Linked DNA regions of Filimonas effusa. The protein of the gene in region 1 binds, or shares a complex with, the protein of each later gene. Links are inferred from orthologs where the notes say so. Each region holds a gene or a part of one and is shown on either strand. Other genes may lie near its edges.

Region 1 (7,217 bases):
GATTTCGAAGAAGAGTCGTACAAGCTGGGTATTCCTTTGAGAACGCGTCACAATGAGGTGGCTCCTGCTCAGTTCGAGTGTGCTCCTATCTTCGAAGAAGTTAACATTGCTGTTGACCATAACACCCTGCTGATGGACGTCATGAGCCGTGTGGCTAAACGTCATAAGCTGCGTGTATTACTGCACGAGAAACCATTTGCTGGTATCAACGGTAGCGGTAAACACAACAACTGGAGTATGGCAACCGACACAGGTATAAACCTGCTGGCTCCGGGCAAAACGCCTAAGACCAACCTGATGTTCCTTACTTTCTTTGTTAACACCATTAAAGCGGTTCATGATTATTCTGACCTGTTAAGGGCTGCTATTGCTTCTGCAGGTAACGATCACCGTTTGGGTGCGAACGAAGCGCCTCCTGCTATCATCTCTGTATTCGTTGGTCAGTCGCTTGCAAAAGTGCTTTCCGATATAGAAACAAGAGTTAGTGATAAATTCGACGAACAGGACGAAGCCATTCTGAAACTCGATCTGCACCGCAGCATTCCTGAACTACTGCTGGACAATACCGACCGTAACAGGACTTCTCCTTTTGCGTTTACCGGCAACAAATTCGAGTTCCGTGCTGTAGGTTCCAACGCCAACTGTGCAAACGCTATGACCGTTCTGAACACTATCATGGCTGAAACGCTGAAAACCTTCAAGAAAGATGTTGACGCATTGATCGAAAAAGGCGAGAAGAAAGAGATTGCCATCATGCACATTATTCAGAAGTACATTGTAGAAAGCAAAAAAGTACTGTTTGAAGGTGACGGTTATAGTGAAGAGTGGGCTAAAGAAGCTGAAAAACGTGGTTTACCTAACGTAAAAACCACTCCGCTGGCACTTGACGCGATGATCACTGAAAAGGCTAAGCACCTGTATGAATCAAACGCTGTTTACACACATACAGAGCTTGAAGCGCGTCATGAAATTGAACTTGAGAACTACCTGAAGAAAGTACAGATTGAAGGACGTGTTATGGGAGACCTCGCTCTTAACCACATTCTTCCTGCTGCTATCAAATATCAGACAAGCCTGGCAACCAATATCAACAGCCTGAAAGCTGCTGGTTTACCAGAAGCCGCCTATGCTACGCAAGTAGAATTGCTGAAAGAGATCTCTGAGCGTGTAAACATCATTTACACCAAAGTAAATGAAATGGTTGAGGCAAGAAAAGCTGCGAACAACCTCACCAATACCCGCGAAAAAGCAATTGCTTACGAAGCAGAAGTTAAAGCGAAGTTCTTCGACGAGATCCGTTACCATGTTGACAAACTGGAACACCTGGTTAGCGACGAAGACTGGACCTTACCCAAATACAGGGAAATGCTCCTGTTGCGCTAATAGCAGCTATAATTATCATCGGTTTTATAGAAAAGCCCGTATCGTAAGATATGGGCTTTTTTATTCCAGGTATGGTTTGCCGTTTGCCCCCCAAACACCCCTTTTTCGCCGAATCGGGATGTACGAAGCGTGCGGTAGAAGCTGGGAAGATGTAAATTTATAAGGCAGTTACAACCAACTGCAATACAAAAAAGTCAGTTATGAAAAAGATGATGGTAGCCCTTGTTGTCCTGGTAGCATTGGCTTCAGGCAGCGCTTATGCACAACGCCCAGGCGGCGGTGGCGGCAATCCGGCTCAACGCAAAGAGATGATCCTCAAAAACCTGAAGGATTCTGTTCAGCTGAGCGATGATAAAGCCAATAAAGTAGCCGATATCCTCGAAGAAACCAGTAGCAAGAGAAGAGAGATCTTCCAGGATCAGTCTTCTGACCGTGATGCTAAAATGGCTAAGATGAAGGAACTCCAGGAGGAATCAAACAAAAAGGTGAAAGCTATTCTTTCTGAAGAAGAGTATGTTCGCTACGAAACCTACCAAAAAAACCAGATGGGTCGTATGATGAGGCCCGGTGGTGGACGCGGCCCCAGGCAACAGCCCCAGCGTTAATATCAGCGCTTTAATACGTTTCACGTACAGCCCCCCATGGCATTTGGTTACAGAATGGCATAAAAGCAAAGAGGTTGGTCTTAAACAGGCCAACCTCTTCTTGTATCATCAATAAATTATTATTGCATCTGGAAAGTTTCGAGGAATTTGGTAGTGAAGTTACCTTTTCTGAAATCTTCGTTCTGCATCAGTTGTAAGTGGAATGGAATGGTAGTTTTCACGCCTTCGATCACGTATTCGCTCAGCGCGCGGTACATGGTATCGATGGCTTCTTCGCGCGTACGTGCAATAGTGATAAGTTTACCAATCATAGAATCGTAAAAAGGAGGGATCACATAACCTGCATAAACGTGGCTGTCGACGCGTACGCCATGGCCTCCGGGCGTATGTAATACGGTGATCTTGCCTGGTGAAGGCCGGAAATCGTTATACGGGTCTTCGGCGTTGATACGGCATTCGATAGCATGCATCTGGGGTTCATAGTTCAATCCGGAGATCTTTTCGCCCATTGCTATTTTCAGCTGTTCTTTAATAAGATCGAAGTTGATCACTTCTTCCGTAACACAGTGCTCTACCTGAATACGGGTGTTCATTTCCATGAAATAGAAATTTCTGTGTTTATCGACCAGGAACTCAATGGTACCGACGCTTTCGTAGTTGATAGCGGATGCAGCTTTGATAGCTGCTTCGCCCATACGCTGGCGTAATTCGGGTGTCATGAACGGAGAAGGAGATTCTTCTACCAGCTTCTGGTGACGGCGTTGGATAGAGCAGTCGCGCTCGCTGAGATGACATACGGTGCCATAGCGGTCACCGGCTACCTGGATCTCGATGTGACGGGGATCTTCCACGAATTTCTCCATGTAGATGCCATCATTCTTAAAAGAAGCGGCAGCCTCGGTTTTAGCGGTGTTGTAAGCGCGCTCCATTTCTTCTTCGCTCCAAACCACACGCATACCTTTACCTCCGCCACCTGCAGTAGCTTTAAGGATAACAGGATAACCAACGAGATTTTTAGCAAGTTCTTTTGCTTCTTCCAGGCTTCCTAACAAGCCGTCACTACCGGGGATACAGGGAACGCCTGCTTTGATCATCGTTTCTTTTGCGGTGATCTTATCACCCATAGAATTGATCATTTCGGGAGTGGGGCCTATAAATTTAATACCGTGGTCGCCACAGATCTGTGCGAATTTGGCGTTTTCTGCGAGGAAACCATAACCCGGATGAATTGCATCGGCATTCGTGATTTCAGCAGCAGCCATAATATGGGGAATATTGAGATAAGATTCGCTGCTTTGAGGCTTTCCAATACATACTGCCTCATCAGCGAACTTTACATGAAGACTGTCTTTATCGGCAGTAGAATATACCGCTACCGTTTTAATGCCCATTTCGCGGCACGTGCGGATAACACGTAATGCTATTTCACCCCGATTGGCTATCAGTACTTTTTTAAACACGACTATTATTTATTTTGAAGGATAAATGCAAATGTCAAATGCTGTAGTGACTGCCTGGCAGTATACTACTGTAACATTCTACATTCTTACGCGGGTTCTACCAGGAATAAAGGTTGATCGTATTCAACAGGACTAGCGTCATCAACAAGTACTTTTACAACCTTGCCGCTTATTTCACTTTCAATTTCATTGAACAGTTTCATGGCTTCGATAATGCAGATCACTTTACCGGGAGCGATTTCGGTTCCTACTTCGGCAAACAGTGGTTTATCGGGTGAAGCGCGACGGTAGAAAGTACCGATCATAGGGCTTTTAATAGTAATCAGGTTATCGGTTTTAGGGGCAGCCGGGGCAGCTTCTGCAGCCGGCAAAGCGGCAGCAGGAGCCGCAGCTAATTGCTGTGGCACAGCCGGAGCTGCAGCATATACAGGAGCAGCAGGGGCGGCGAAGACAGTCTGCACCTGGTCTTCTTTCTGCTTGATGGTTATCTTAAAGTCCTTCTCCTCAATGCTAATCTCCCCGATGTTACTTTTATTAATAACCTTGATCAGTTCCTGAATGTGTTTGAAGTCCATATAATGATTTTTGGGGTTTTTATTGCTTTTTTACCTCGTTTTAAGCAAAAATGGGTGGCAAAATAGGCAATTTTCACATAATAATAGCTTTTTTGCCAAAAGAGGGATGTTTTCCCGAACTAAATGAATAATGCGACAAAAGGATAGCAAATGCTATCCTTTTGTATATCTGTTGTATCGGCTTAATCTTTTACACGCTCTACGTACTCGCCGGTCTTCGTATTAATACGGATGATCTCACCTTCGTTCACGAACAAAGGCACGTTTACAGTAGCTCCTGTTTCAACTGTAGCAGGCTTTAAAGCACGCGTAGCAGTATCGCCGCGTAAACCTGGCTCACAATAGGTAACCTGCACCACAATTTTCTCAGGCAATTCTGCACCAATAGGTTGTTCGGACTCGGTATTGATAAATACAAATACTTCGGAGCCGTCTTTCAGGAACTGAGGAGCATCGATCATGTCTTCTGCAAGCGCGATTTGCTCGAAAGTTTCGTTATTCATCAGGTTGAACCCTGTTTCATCTTTATACAGGTACTGGAAAGTTTTTTTCTCTACACGAACCGGGAAAATAGTTTCACCACTATTCCAGGTTTTTTCAATAGTACGGCTGTTGTCAACACCCTTTAACTTAGCCCACACTTTCGCTGCTGCACGTGCAGTTTTGTTTTCTCCGAATTCTACCACCGAGTACAGACTGCCGTCAAGTTTCAGGATCATTCCACGGCTGATATCTGATGTAGTTGCCATAAAAGAATTTTGTTAATTTTTACTTTTAAACCCCCAGGTTAATATGCTGAGGCACATAAGGTCGCAAGGTAAGACCTATTTTCTAGTCTATCAAACCCGGATATCCCCTTTTTAAAACCGGAAACCCCATGACCGTTGACGCGGCGATTTCAATACAGGGGCTCCGAGATCGTGTTTTATAAGGCCTTTTCCCGTGGGCACCCTGGAAAAGAACCACTTAGGCATGTAAAAGCATCACTCTCTTATATATTATATAGCAATATGTTTCGTGCAAAATCTCCATTCAATTATGATTTCTGATCGTCCATCCCAATTATTTATAAACGCCAGAAACACGCACTATATTCGTTCGCCGCCTGGAGATCATCAGGCAGACGCCGTGATTGTGTTATTACCAAAGTAATTGTAGAAAAGAGCTGAGAATCTGACCAATCTGCAACACGCCGCAGACCAGTACTACTCATTTTCTAAAATCCAATGGCTTGAAAAAGACATATTTTAAGTTCCACACCGTTAGTTTATTTCTTTTCCTGATAGCCTATCCGGCCTTTGCGCAAAAGGCAGAAGGCTATTTGCAAGACAGCAGCAACAAGCCCGTCGCCTTCGCCAATGTAGTATTATTCGGTTTACCGGACTCGTCGTTTATCAATGGCGCCATATCAAATGAACATGGGCATTTTATGATCACCTATGCCGGTAATCATACGGAGGGTTATCTGCATATCAGCTGTATGGGCTTTGAGACCATTATATTGAAAGCAAAAGCGGATATGGGGCGGATTTGCTTAAAGAGCGCCGTTTCTTCGATACAGGAAGTTATCGTAAAAGGATCGCGCCCGGTGATCAGGAATATAAACGGCAAGCTTCTCGTAAATGTAAGCAGCAGTTTTTTAAGTAAGGCGGGGAACGTATTCGATGCCTTGCGGCGGAGCCCTGGTATTACAGTAGATGACAATAACAAAATAACGGTGTTTGGAAGAGGTGTACCGATCATCTTCTTAAACGGGCGGGAATTAAAGAATCCGGCAGAGCTAGCCACGCTACAGTCAAGCGATATCGTCAGCTTTGAAATAGACCGGAACCCTTCAGCGGAATATGCGGCAGCGGGCAATGCAGTCATTAAGATCACCACTAAAAAGGCACCTTCAGACGCTGTCAATTTCCAGCTCTATAATGAAGCTCAATTTGCGAAAAGGTATAGGAATTCAACAGGTGGCAATTTGAATGGGCGGTTTGGGTCAACGGATTTTGCGGTCAACTATTCTTATACTGCGAACCGCTACAAAAACCTGGAGGAAGCGTATGAAAATAACTTCCAGGACTCTTATACTATCACAAACCGGAATTCTGCGGTCAGGTATCCGTCTTTTACTGCCCATAACATCTATGGCGCCATTAACCAGGCTTTTTACAAGAAACACGTTATTGGTGCGCAGGTAACTTTGAAGCGTGAGGATTCGAAAGAGAAATCCCAGGCAGCGCAAACCATCGCGCGTACCGACAGGGCCACCGTATTCAGGGATGTCAATAAAAGTGGCAACGGCAAGGCCGATGTATCGACCTATAGCCTGAATTACCTGTTTAAAATGGACAGTGCAAGATCGTTGTCGCTTATTGGCGACTATTCGAAAGTTTCTGATATTTCTGCGGAAAAAATCACGGAATTGAATCATACCAATAGTACATTGCTCAATACCTTACTGGATAATCGAGACAAATCGGAAGTTTACAGTGCGGTCGCCGATTTTGAGACGCCGGTTTTCAGGCGTATCACCATGAAAGCAGGGGGAAAGTATGCTGAGGTGAAACGACAGAGCCAAAGGATTTCCACCAATATAGACAACCTTGAAAATAATTATACAGATAACAACGCCATCAACGACCAGATCAGCGCTGCCTACCTGAAAGCTGATTTTCGCGTTGGCGCTTTTACCATGAATACGGGGTTACGGTATGAGCGAACCGAGACAAAGGTGAGGTCGTTGCAAACGACGCTTGTAGATTCAACTTACGGGGAATGGTTTCCGAGTGTTTCTTTCAGCAGCAGATTTCGCAGCAGCCGGGTGTCTTCGTTTACATTCGGTTATACGCGTAAAATAGACAGGCCGGCTTTTCGCGAGCTTAGTACCAATGTCATTTATTTCGACGCCAATTCCTACGCCGTTGGCAATCCCAGGATACGGCCTACCCTTATCAATAATTTCAGTGCAGACCTGTCTTTATTCAGAGGGCTGAGTCTCAATTTCGGCCACCGTATAGAAAACAGCCCCCGTGTTTTAACTGCGGTTCCGGATGACAGGAACCCTACTATTATCAAGTACACCTTTGTTAATCTTGACAAAGCGCAATACAGTTTCGTGAATATCGACTATTCTTTATCCCGGAAATGGTATGAGGGCACCTTAAGTACAGGTATAGAGAGGCCGTCAATAAAAGTTCCGTTCC
Region 2 (7,040 bases), on another replicon or contig:
TCATCACCGAAACAGAAGACCTGGCCTCGGTGATAACGTTTTTCGAGGCTACCGCCAACGACTATTGGCATTATCACTACAGCTTCAACGATAACACATCGTTCCAGCCTAAAAAACTGGGTAAGGCTGCCACAGCCGGCATTATCATAAATGCAGTGATACCATTGCTTTTTGCTTATGGCAGGTACAAACAGATACCGGAGATCCAGCAAAGGGCCATCGATTGGCTGTCACAGATCCCGCCCGAACAAAACACCATTACCCGCAAATGGGTAAAAGCAGGCATATCCGTTCATAACGCAACAGATACCCAGGCTTTGATCGAACTTACCGGCAACTACTGCAACTGCAGGCGCTGCCTCAATTGTGCAATAGGAAACAAAATACTAAGGACCAGCGGAGCCACTTAGTTGTTCCAGTGGAAGCTTATTTCCTGTACCAGTGAAGAATGAAGACTTTGAGCTACCGGGCAGGCATGCGCAGTACGCTCAAGTATGGTTTTATCCTTTTCACTTACCTGCAAACCGGGAGGGAAGTGTAATACCACCTTTATAGTGCCTATCCTGCGCGGGTCGGCTACCATAACTTTTGTCACATCTATTGTAGTGCCCTCAAGGTCTATTTCCATATCCCGGGCCTTGATTCCCATAGTGGTTAATATGCAGCTGCCCAGCGCCGTAGCTACCAGGTCGGTAGGGGAAAATCGTTCACCCTTGCCTTGATTATCGACAGGCGCATCGGTTTCAATGACTGTTCCGCTCTGCAGGTGTTTTGCCTCTGTTCTTAAATTCCCGGTATAAATTATTTGTGAAGTCATTGGAGAAAAATTTGCCTAAATTTACGCCTATCAAACAATTCGTTGTGAAGAAAACATTTTTAGTAGCGATAGCAGTTATCATTACGGCGGCCGGATTTGGACAAACTGCCAACACTAGGCAGCAGAAGAAAGAAGAACGGAAGCAACGCATTAACCAGTTGATAAAGCAGGAGGAAGAAGGCGCCCTTATCTTCAATAAGCAGGGCGAATTCGGCATTAAGCTCAATACCGATGGCTATGGCATCTTCTATGAACATGGCAAGTATAAAACCATCACAAAAACAAACCTGTGGTGGATTGAACTCGGTGAACGCAAAAACGCCAAAGAAGAAAAAAGAACCCGCGGCGACGGATTCTTCTACTACGGAAATCCCTTCATCTTCGGCAAACAAAATAACTTCTACTACCTCAAAGGCGGACTTGCACAACAATACATGATAGGAGGAAAAGGTAACCGTAACGGCGTAGCCGTATCTGCCATCTACGGCGGAGGCCTCTCCCTCGGTATGCTTAAACCCTATTACCTCGTAGTAAATGAAGGCGGAGTAGAAAAAGATATCCGCTACAACGATAATAAAACGGTCTTCCTCGACCCGGGAGCTATCGTAGGAAGCAGCGGCCCCTTTAAAGGCTTCGGCAACATCGATTATGTACCCGGTGTACATGCCAGGCTCGCCCTGCGATTCGATTATGGCCGCTTTAACGACTTGTTATCTGCACTCGAAGTGGGGGTGAACGCTGAATATTATACCAAGGATATGCCCATTATGGTGACAGGATCCGATAAAAAGTTCTTTTTCAATGCACACGTAGCGTTGGTGTTTGGTAAGAGAAAGTGACCTAATTTTGCATCTATGCGTGAATTACCGATCGTTACAAAGACAGAAACAGTTGCAGAACCGGAGGCTAAACTTAAAAAACCCAGTTGGTTGCGCGTAAAACTTCCAATAGGGGATAGCTATAAGAACGTTCGTAATCTGGTTGACAATCACAAGCTTCACACCATCTGTGAAAGCGGTAATTGTCCGAATATGGGAGAGTGCTGGGGAGAAGGTACCGCCACGTTTATGATCCTGGGTAATACCTGTACCCGTAGCTGCGGCTTCTGCGCCGTAGCCACAGGTAGACCCGATCCCGTCGACTGGGACGAACCGCAGCGGGTCGCCGAAGCCATCCACCTCATGAAAGTCAAACATGCCGTGCTTACAAGCGTCGACAGGGACGAACTGAAAGATGGTGGCTCCATCATCTGGTACAATACCATTAAAGCCGTAAAAGCATTAAATCCGGGTACTACACTCGAAACGCTCATCCCCGACTTCAAAGGCCAGGAAGAGAATATTCAGCGCGTGATCGACGCCGCTCCCGAAGTAGTAAGCCATAACATGGAAACCGTGGAACGCCTGAGCCGTCAGGTGCGCATCCAGGCCAAATACAGGCGCAGCCTCGAAGTGCTCAAATACCTCAAACAGGGCGGCCGCCGTACTAAAACAGGTATCATGCTCGGACTTGGCGAAACCAAAGAAGAAGTGATCCAGGCGCTCGAAGACCTCGCCGCAGTAAATGTAGACGTTCTTACCCTGGGACAGTACCTGCAACCCACACAAAAACATCTTCCCGTTCACCGTTTTGTACACCCCAACGAGTTCGCAGAACTCCGCGAAATCGCCTACGAGCTTGGTTTCGACTATGTTGAAAGCGGTCCCCTCGTCCGTTCTTCCTATCATAGCGAACGCCATGTCCTGCAAGGCTATGGCCGCCGTAAATGGCTCGCCGAACGCGAAGAGGCTGGCAAGGTTCTTGGATAATAGAATAGAAACACTATTCATTACCCAAAAAACATTCCTATGAGTGTACAAAAAATTTTAGTAGGTACGTTATCCGGCCTCGTAGCCGGTGTAGCTATAGGCTTGCTGGTAGCGCCAGCTTCCGGTAAAGAAACGCGTCAGAAGATCTCTGACACAGCTGATACCTGGAAAAGAAAACTTCGCCGGCTCCGAGGCCACGCAGGTCAGGAACTCGACGAATTACAATCCATCTTCGAAGGTGAAGTCGACGGCTTAAAAGATGATGTTCGTGCACGTATTCTCAAACTGATAGAATCCAGCAAAAACAGCTATAATCACCTTAAAGAAGAAGCTGCGTCTGTTTCATAACATAATAAAATAGCACAGCAGAGCATTATATAAACACATCGCTCTCGCTGCGAAATAAAAAAGGGATAGAACCTCCATAACAGGTCCTATCCCTTTTTCTTTCTGTAACTGCCTGTTATTCACCCGCCAGCTACTATCTTTTTCCTATCTTCCCTTAATAATTGATGATATGTCGAAACCCCACTCTAAGAAAACAGTCGTACTGCTGTTGCTGAACGCTGCCGTATTTATCAGCGTAACCGCCTACAAACCCTATCAGCAACCCCGTAAACGTAATCTGAAAGTATTGCCCCAGGATATCAGCCGCGATAGCCTCCAGCAGATCATGCGTGGCTATAATACGGCCCTGGGCGTAAAATGTAACTTCTGCCATGCCCAGAGCGAAATGGACCCTAATCGTCCCGATTTCGCCAGCGACGCCAAACCCGAAAAAGAAACGACCCGCGAAATGATCCGTATGACAAACGACATCAATCGCCGCTATTTCACCCCGGCCACCGATACTACAAAGGTGATCCAGGCAGTTTCATGCGCCACCTGCCACCGCGGTCACGAATTACCGGAGGAGTAGGCCATCGGCTCACTCCTTTTTCCTTCGTAACCGCACAGCCGCATTCTTCTGGTAAGTACTGGTCAGGTTTATCTCGTAACGATGATCCTTATCCGTAATGATCATCAACGCCGAATTCGGAGGTATGGTGCCAAGATTCTCTGCAAACATCACCAGGTCGTTATTGGCTGCAATAGAATCTACCGCTACTTTGAAGGTAATAGGCTTGCGCGTCTCCAGCAATTGCTTATGCTGAACCAGCTTGCCATTATAGAACACGGAAACGGTATCATAATCAAACTCTCCGTTATCATATAGATCTATCCTTACAGAATCCTCCGATACCTCTAGCTCCTTCACGATCTCTTTGGTACGCATATTCAGCTGGATAGAAGCTTCCCGCTGCAGTTTCTGTATAGGCGACTCGGCAGGACGAACAAGGGTATCCTTCGCCTGCTTCTCTATCTCTGTTTCAACAAGCTGCTGGAAAGGCACTTCCTTCAGCAATTTTGTGAACTTTACATTGATAGGAGCACAGCTGTAAGTATGCAGGTCATCACTGGTAAAACGCCCCGAAAGCGTGGTCTCTATTTTCGATGCCTTTAAAGTAAAGGTTCCTTCCATCATACAATCTACCCCCATAGCCGCATCTACCGTCTTATAAAAGATCATCGGCATAAAATTGATCTTTAACTGCCGCTTGGTCGCATTGTAAGTACCCTTTATCTTATTGCTGAAATAACCATTGCGAAAGAAATAATTGAACTCCCCCGTAACTACACTGCCCTTCTGCTCCAGGATCAGCTCACAGAGATAGTTATTGGCACTGCCATCTATATTAACATTACCTACGCCATACCATTTCCCTTTCACCGTCTGGGCTTGTAAGGTAGTGGCAACACTCATAAGTACACACAACAACAACAGAAAATAATGACGTTTCATTTATGGTGGCGGGATTTTGCAGAGTTATTCAAGAATCGTGCTAATTGTCTTCTAACCGATATAGCGCTTCAGATCACGGTCGGCATCGCGCTGCTTTATCGTATCACGCTTGTCATGCAGCTTTTTACCTCTTCCCAGGCCAATCTCCACCTTTACCAGGTTCTTCTCGTTTAAAAAAACACGCAACGGCACTATGGTAAACCCCTTCTCCTTCATTTTAACCCCCATTTTCTTCAGCTCCCGCTTTGTCAGCAATAACTTACGGTCATGAACTGCTATATGATTGTTCGAAGTGCCACGCGCATATTCAGCAATATATAAACCTCTTACCCAAAGCTCTCCGTCATCAAACAGGCAGAAAGCATCATTGAAGCTTACCTTGCCATCACGTATCGATTTTACTTCCGTTCCCAGCAACACTATTCCCGCTACATATTTATCTTCTATGTAGTAATTGAAATAGGCCTGCCTGTTGTTCATCTCTTTTGCCATATCAATTGTGCAATTCAAAGGTCTGATGCCAAATTCCGGGTGAGCCTGCCAAAACAAGCCTGCTGGAACCCCTGATAATAAGGGAGTAAAAATCAAAAATAAACGCTCTTTCTTTTTTTGCTTTTGCTTTTTGGCTTTTAAAATGTTAAAGTATACATAACCCGCTTAGCAGGTACAGTCTGCAAAAATAAAAAGTCAAAAGCGAAAAAGGGTAGTAGTAGGCCTCTTTTTCGCTTTTGACTGTAAGGTTATTACGAAACGCAGGAGCTGTAACAACTGGTCTCCCAAAACTACAAACCCGCTGGCTGGCGTCTGTTCTAACCGTTGAATAACGTAATTACCTGCGCAAGTTTCTCCTTCAAAGTCTTTCTGTCAACAATGAAATCCAGGAAACCATGATCAAGAAGGAACTCACTGCGCTGGAAACCTTCCGGCAGGTCTTTTTTGATCGTTTCCTTGATAACACGCGGACCCGCAAAACCAATTAACGCACCAGGTTCAGCTATATTAAGATCCCCCAGCATCCCAAAACTCGCCGAAATACCACCAAACGTAGGATCGGTAAGCATCGAAATAAATGGCAGACCGGCATCGCTCAGCTGCGATAATTTTCCCGAAGTCTTCGCTAACTGCATCAAACTGAAAGCGCTTTCCATCATACGGGCGCCCCCGCTCTTCGATATTACCAGGAAAGGCAAATGAAGCTCTATACACAGGTCTACCGCACGGGCAAACTTCTCACCCATAACACTTCCCAGCGAACCGCCAATGAACTCAAAATCCATAGCCGCAACCACCAGGCCGCTGCCAAGTACGTTGCCATGAGCCACACGCATACTGTCCTTCAGATCAGTCTTGGAATGTATCTCGTCAAGCCGCTTCTGGTAAGGCTTCAGATCCGTAAAACCCAAAAAATCTTTACTGATGATATTATCGAAATGAACCGTATATGTTTTATCGTCGAATATGATATTGAAATAGTCTTCACTGCCAATACGATGATGGTAGTTACACTTCGGACATACATACATACTTTCGGCAAGCTCAGTGGTAGTGCATATATAATTGCACTCAGGACATTTACTCCACAAACCTTCTGGCGTCTCCTTTTTATCGGCAGTAGAAGTGGTTATGCCCTTACGAAGGCGGCGAAACCAACGCTCTTTGGCTTCAGCTGATTGCTGGCTTCCTTCTTCGCCCGCTAGGTTCGAATCGAAATCTTCTTCTTTGTTCATAATATCCGTTAGGAATTTGAGGATAGCAAAAATAAGCAGTTTGAGCTATCACGGCTCACAGATGGCCACTAATTTCCTTTGAATCTTCGTGATTTATACGTTTATTTTGCATCGCCTAGTATAATAACTAAACCTAATTATTCTAAAACCTAAAAACTTTCAAGATGGCCAAGTACAATGCCGGTGTATTATACGGCGAAGAGTTAGCTTCTTTGTATGCCGATGCCAAACAAAATAAGTTTGCATTGCCTGCCGTTAACACCATAGGCACCAATACCATCAATGCTGTATTGGAGACTGCTGCCAAAGTGGGATCTCCCGTTATCATTCAGTTCAGTAACGGTGGCGCCCAGTTTATCGCGGGTAAAGGTATGCCCAACGATAACCTGCAGGCTAACATCGCCGGCGCCGTAAGCGGCGCGCTTCATATTCATAACGTTGCACAATACTATGGCGTCCCCGTTGTATTGCACACCGACCACGCCGCCCAGAAATGGCTGCCTTGGATCGACGGCCTCATCAAAGCCGGCGAAGAATTTAAAGCCAAAAACGGCCGCCCCCTGTTCAGTTCTCACATGCTCGACCTCTCCGAAGAACCCCTGCATGAAAATATCGAAACCTCTGTAGCCTTCTTCAAAAGAATGGCTCCCCTCGGTATGAGCATCGAAATCGAATTGGGCGTAACAGGCGGTGAAGAAGACGGCGTCGACAACTCTGGTGTTGAAAACTCCAAACTCTATACCCAACCTTCCGAAGTGGCTGAAGCTTACAAAGCTTTAAACGAAGTAAGCCCCATGTTTACCATCGCAGCGTCTTTCGGTAATGTGCACGGCGTTTATAGCCCC

What was found.
Region 2: the proteins of accC (region 1) and accD are in contact, whole or in part, in a solved structure (PDB 8UXZ), measured with the Escherichia coli proteins. The link is inferred for Filimonas effusa from one-to-one orthologs.

The regions. Positions count from the first base shown.
Region 1 is NZ_SDHZ01000002.1:168,699-175,915, forward strand. What follows is about bases 1,279-4,259. They hold accC (acetyl-CoA carboxylase biotin carboxylase subunit), read right to left. Parts: upstream 3,449-4,259; coding sequence 2,108-3,448; downstream 1,279-2,107. Other genes in these bases: ESB13_RS12080 (glutamine synthetase III family protein), read left to right, coding at 1,279-1,383; ESB13_RS12085 (hypothetical protein), read left to right, coding at 1,584-1,988; accB (acetyl-CoA carboxylase biotin carboxyl carrier protein), read right to left, coding at 3,535-4,023; efp (elongation factor P), read right to left, coding at 4,206-4,259. In the rest of the region: more of ESB13_RS12080, read left to right, coding at 1-1,278; more of efp, read right to left, coding at 4,260-4,772; ESB13_RS12105 (outer membrane beta-barrel family protein), read left to right, coding at 5,255-7,217. UniProt on the Escherichia coli protein: This protein is a component of the acetyl coenzyme A carboxylase complex; first, biotin carboxylase catalyzes the carboxylation of the carrier protein and then the transcarboxylase transfers the carboxyl group to form malonyl-CoA.
Region 2 is NZ_SDHZ01000001.1:1,747,479-1,754,518, reverse strand. What follows is about bases 4,237-7,040. They hold accD (acetyl-CoA carboxylase, carboxyltransferase subunit beta), read right to left. Parts: upstream 6,196-7,040; coding sequence 5,278-6,195; downstream 4,237-5,277. Other genes in these bases: fbaA (class II fructose-bisphosphate aldolase), read left to right, coding at 6,360-7,040; smpB (SsrA-binding protein), read right to left, coding at 4,520-4,960; ESB13_RS06550 (hypothetical protein), read right to left, coding at 4,237-4,468. Also shown: ESB13_RS06580 (DUF2851 family protein), read left to right, coding at 1-410; ESB13_RS06575 (OsmC family protein), read right to left, coding at 407-817; ESB13_RS06570 (hypothetical protein), read left to right, coding at 862-1,656; lipA (lipoyl synthase), read left to right, coding at 1,672-2,625; ESB13_RS06560 (YtxH domain-containing protein), read left to right, coding at 2,665-2,973; ESB13_RS06555 (c-type cytochrome), read left to right, coding at 3,143-3,544; more of ESB13_RS06550, read right to left, coding at 3,554-4,236.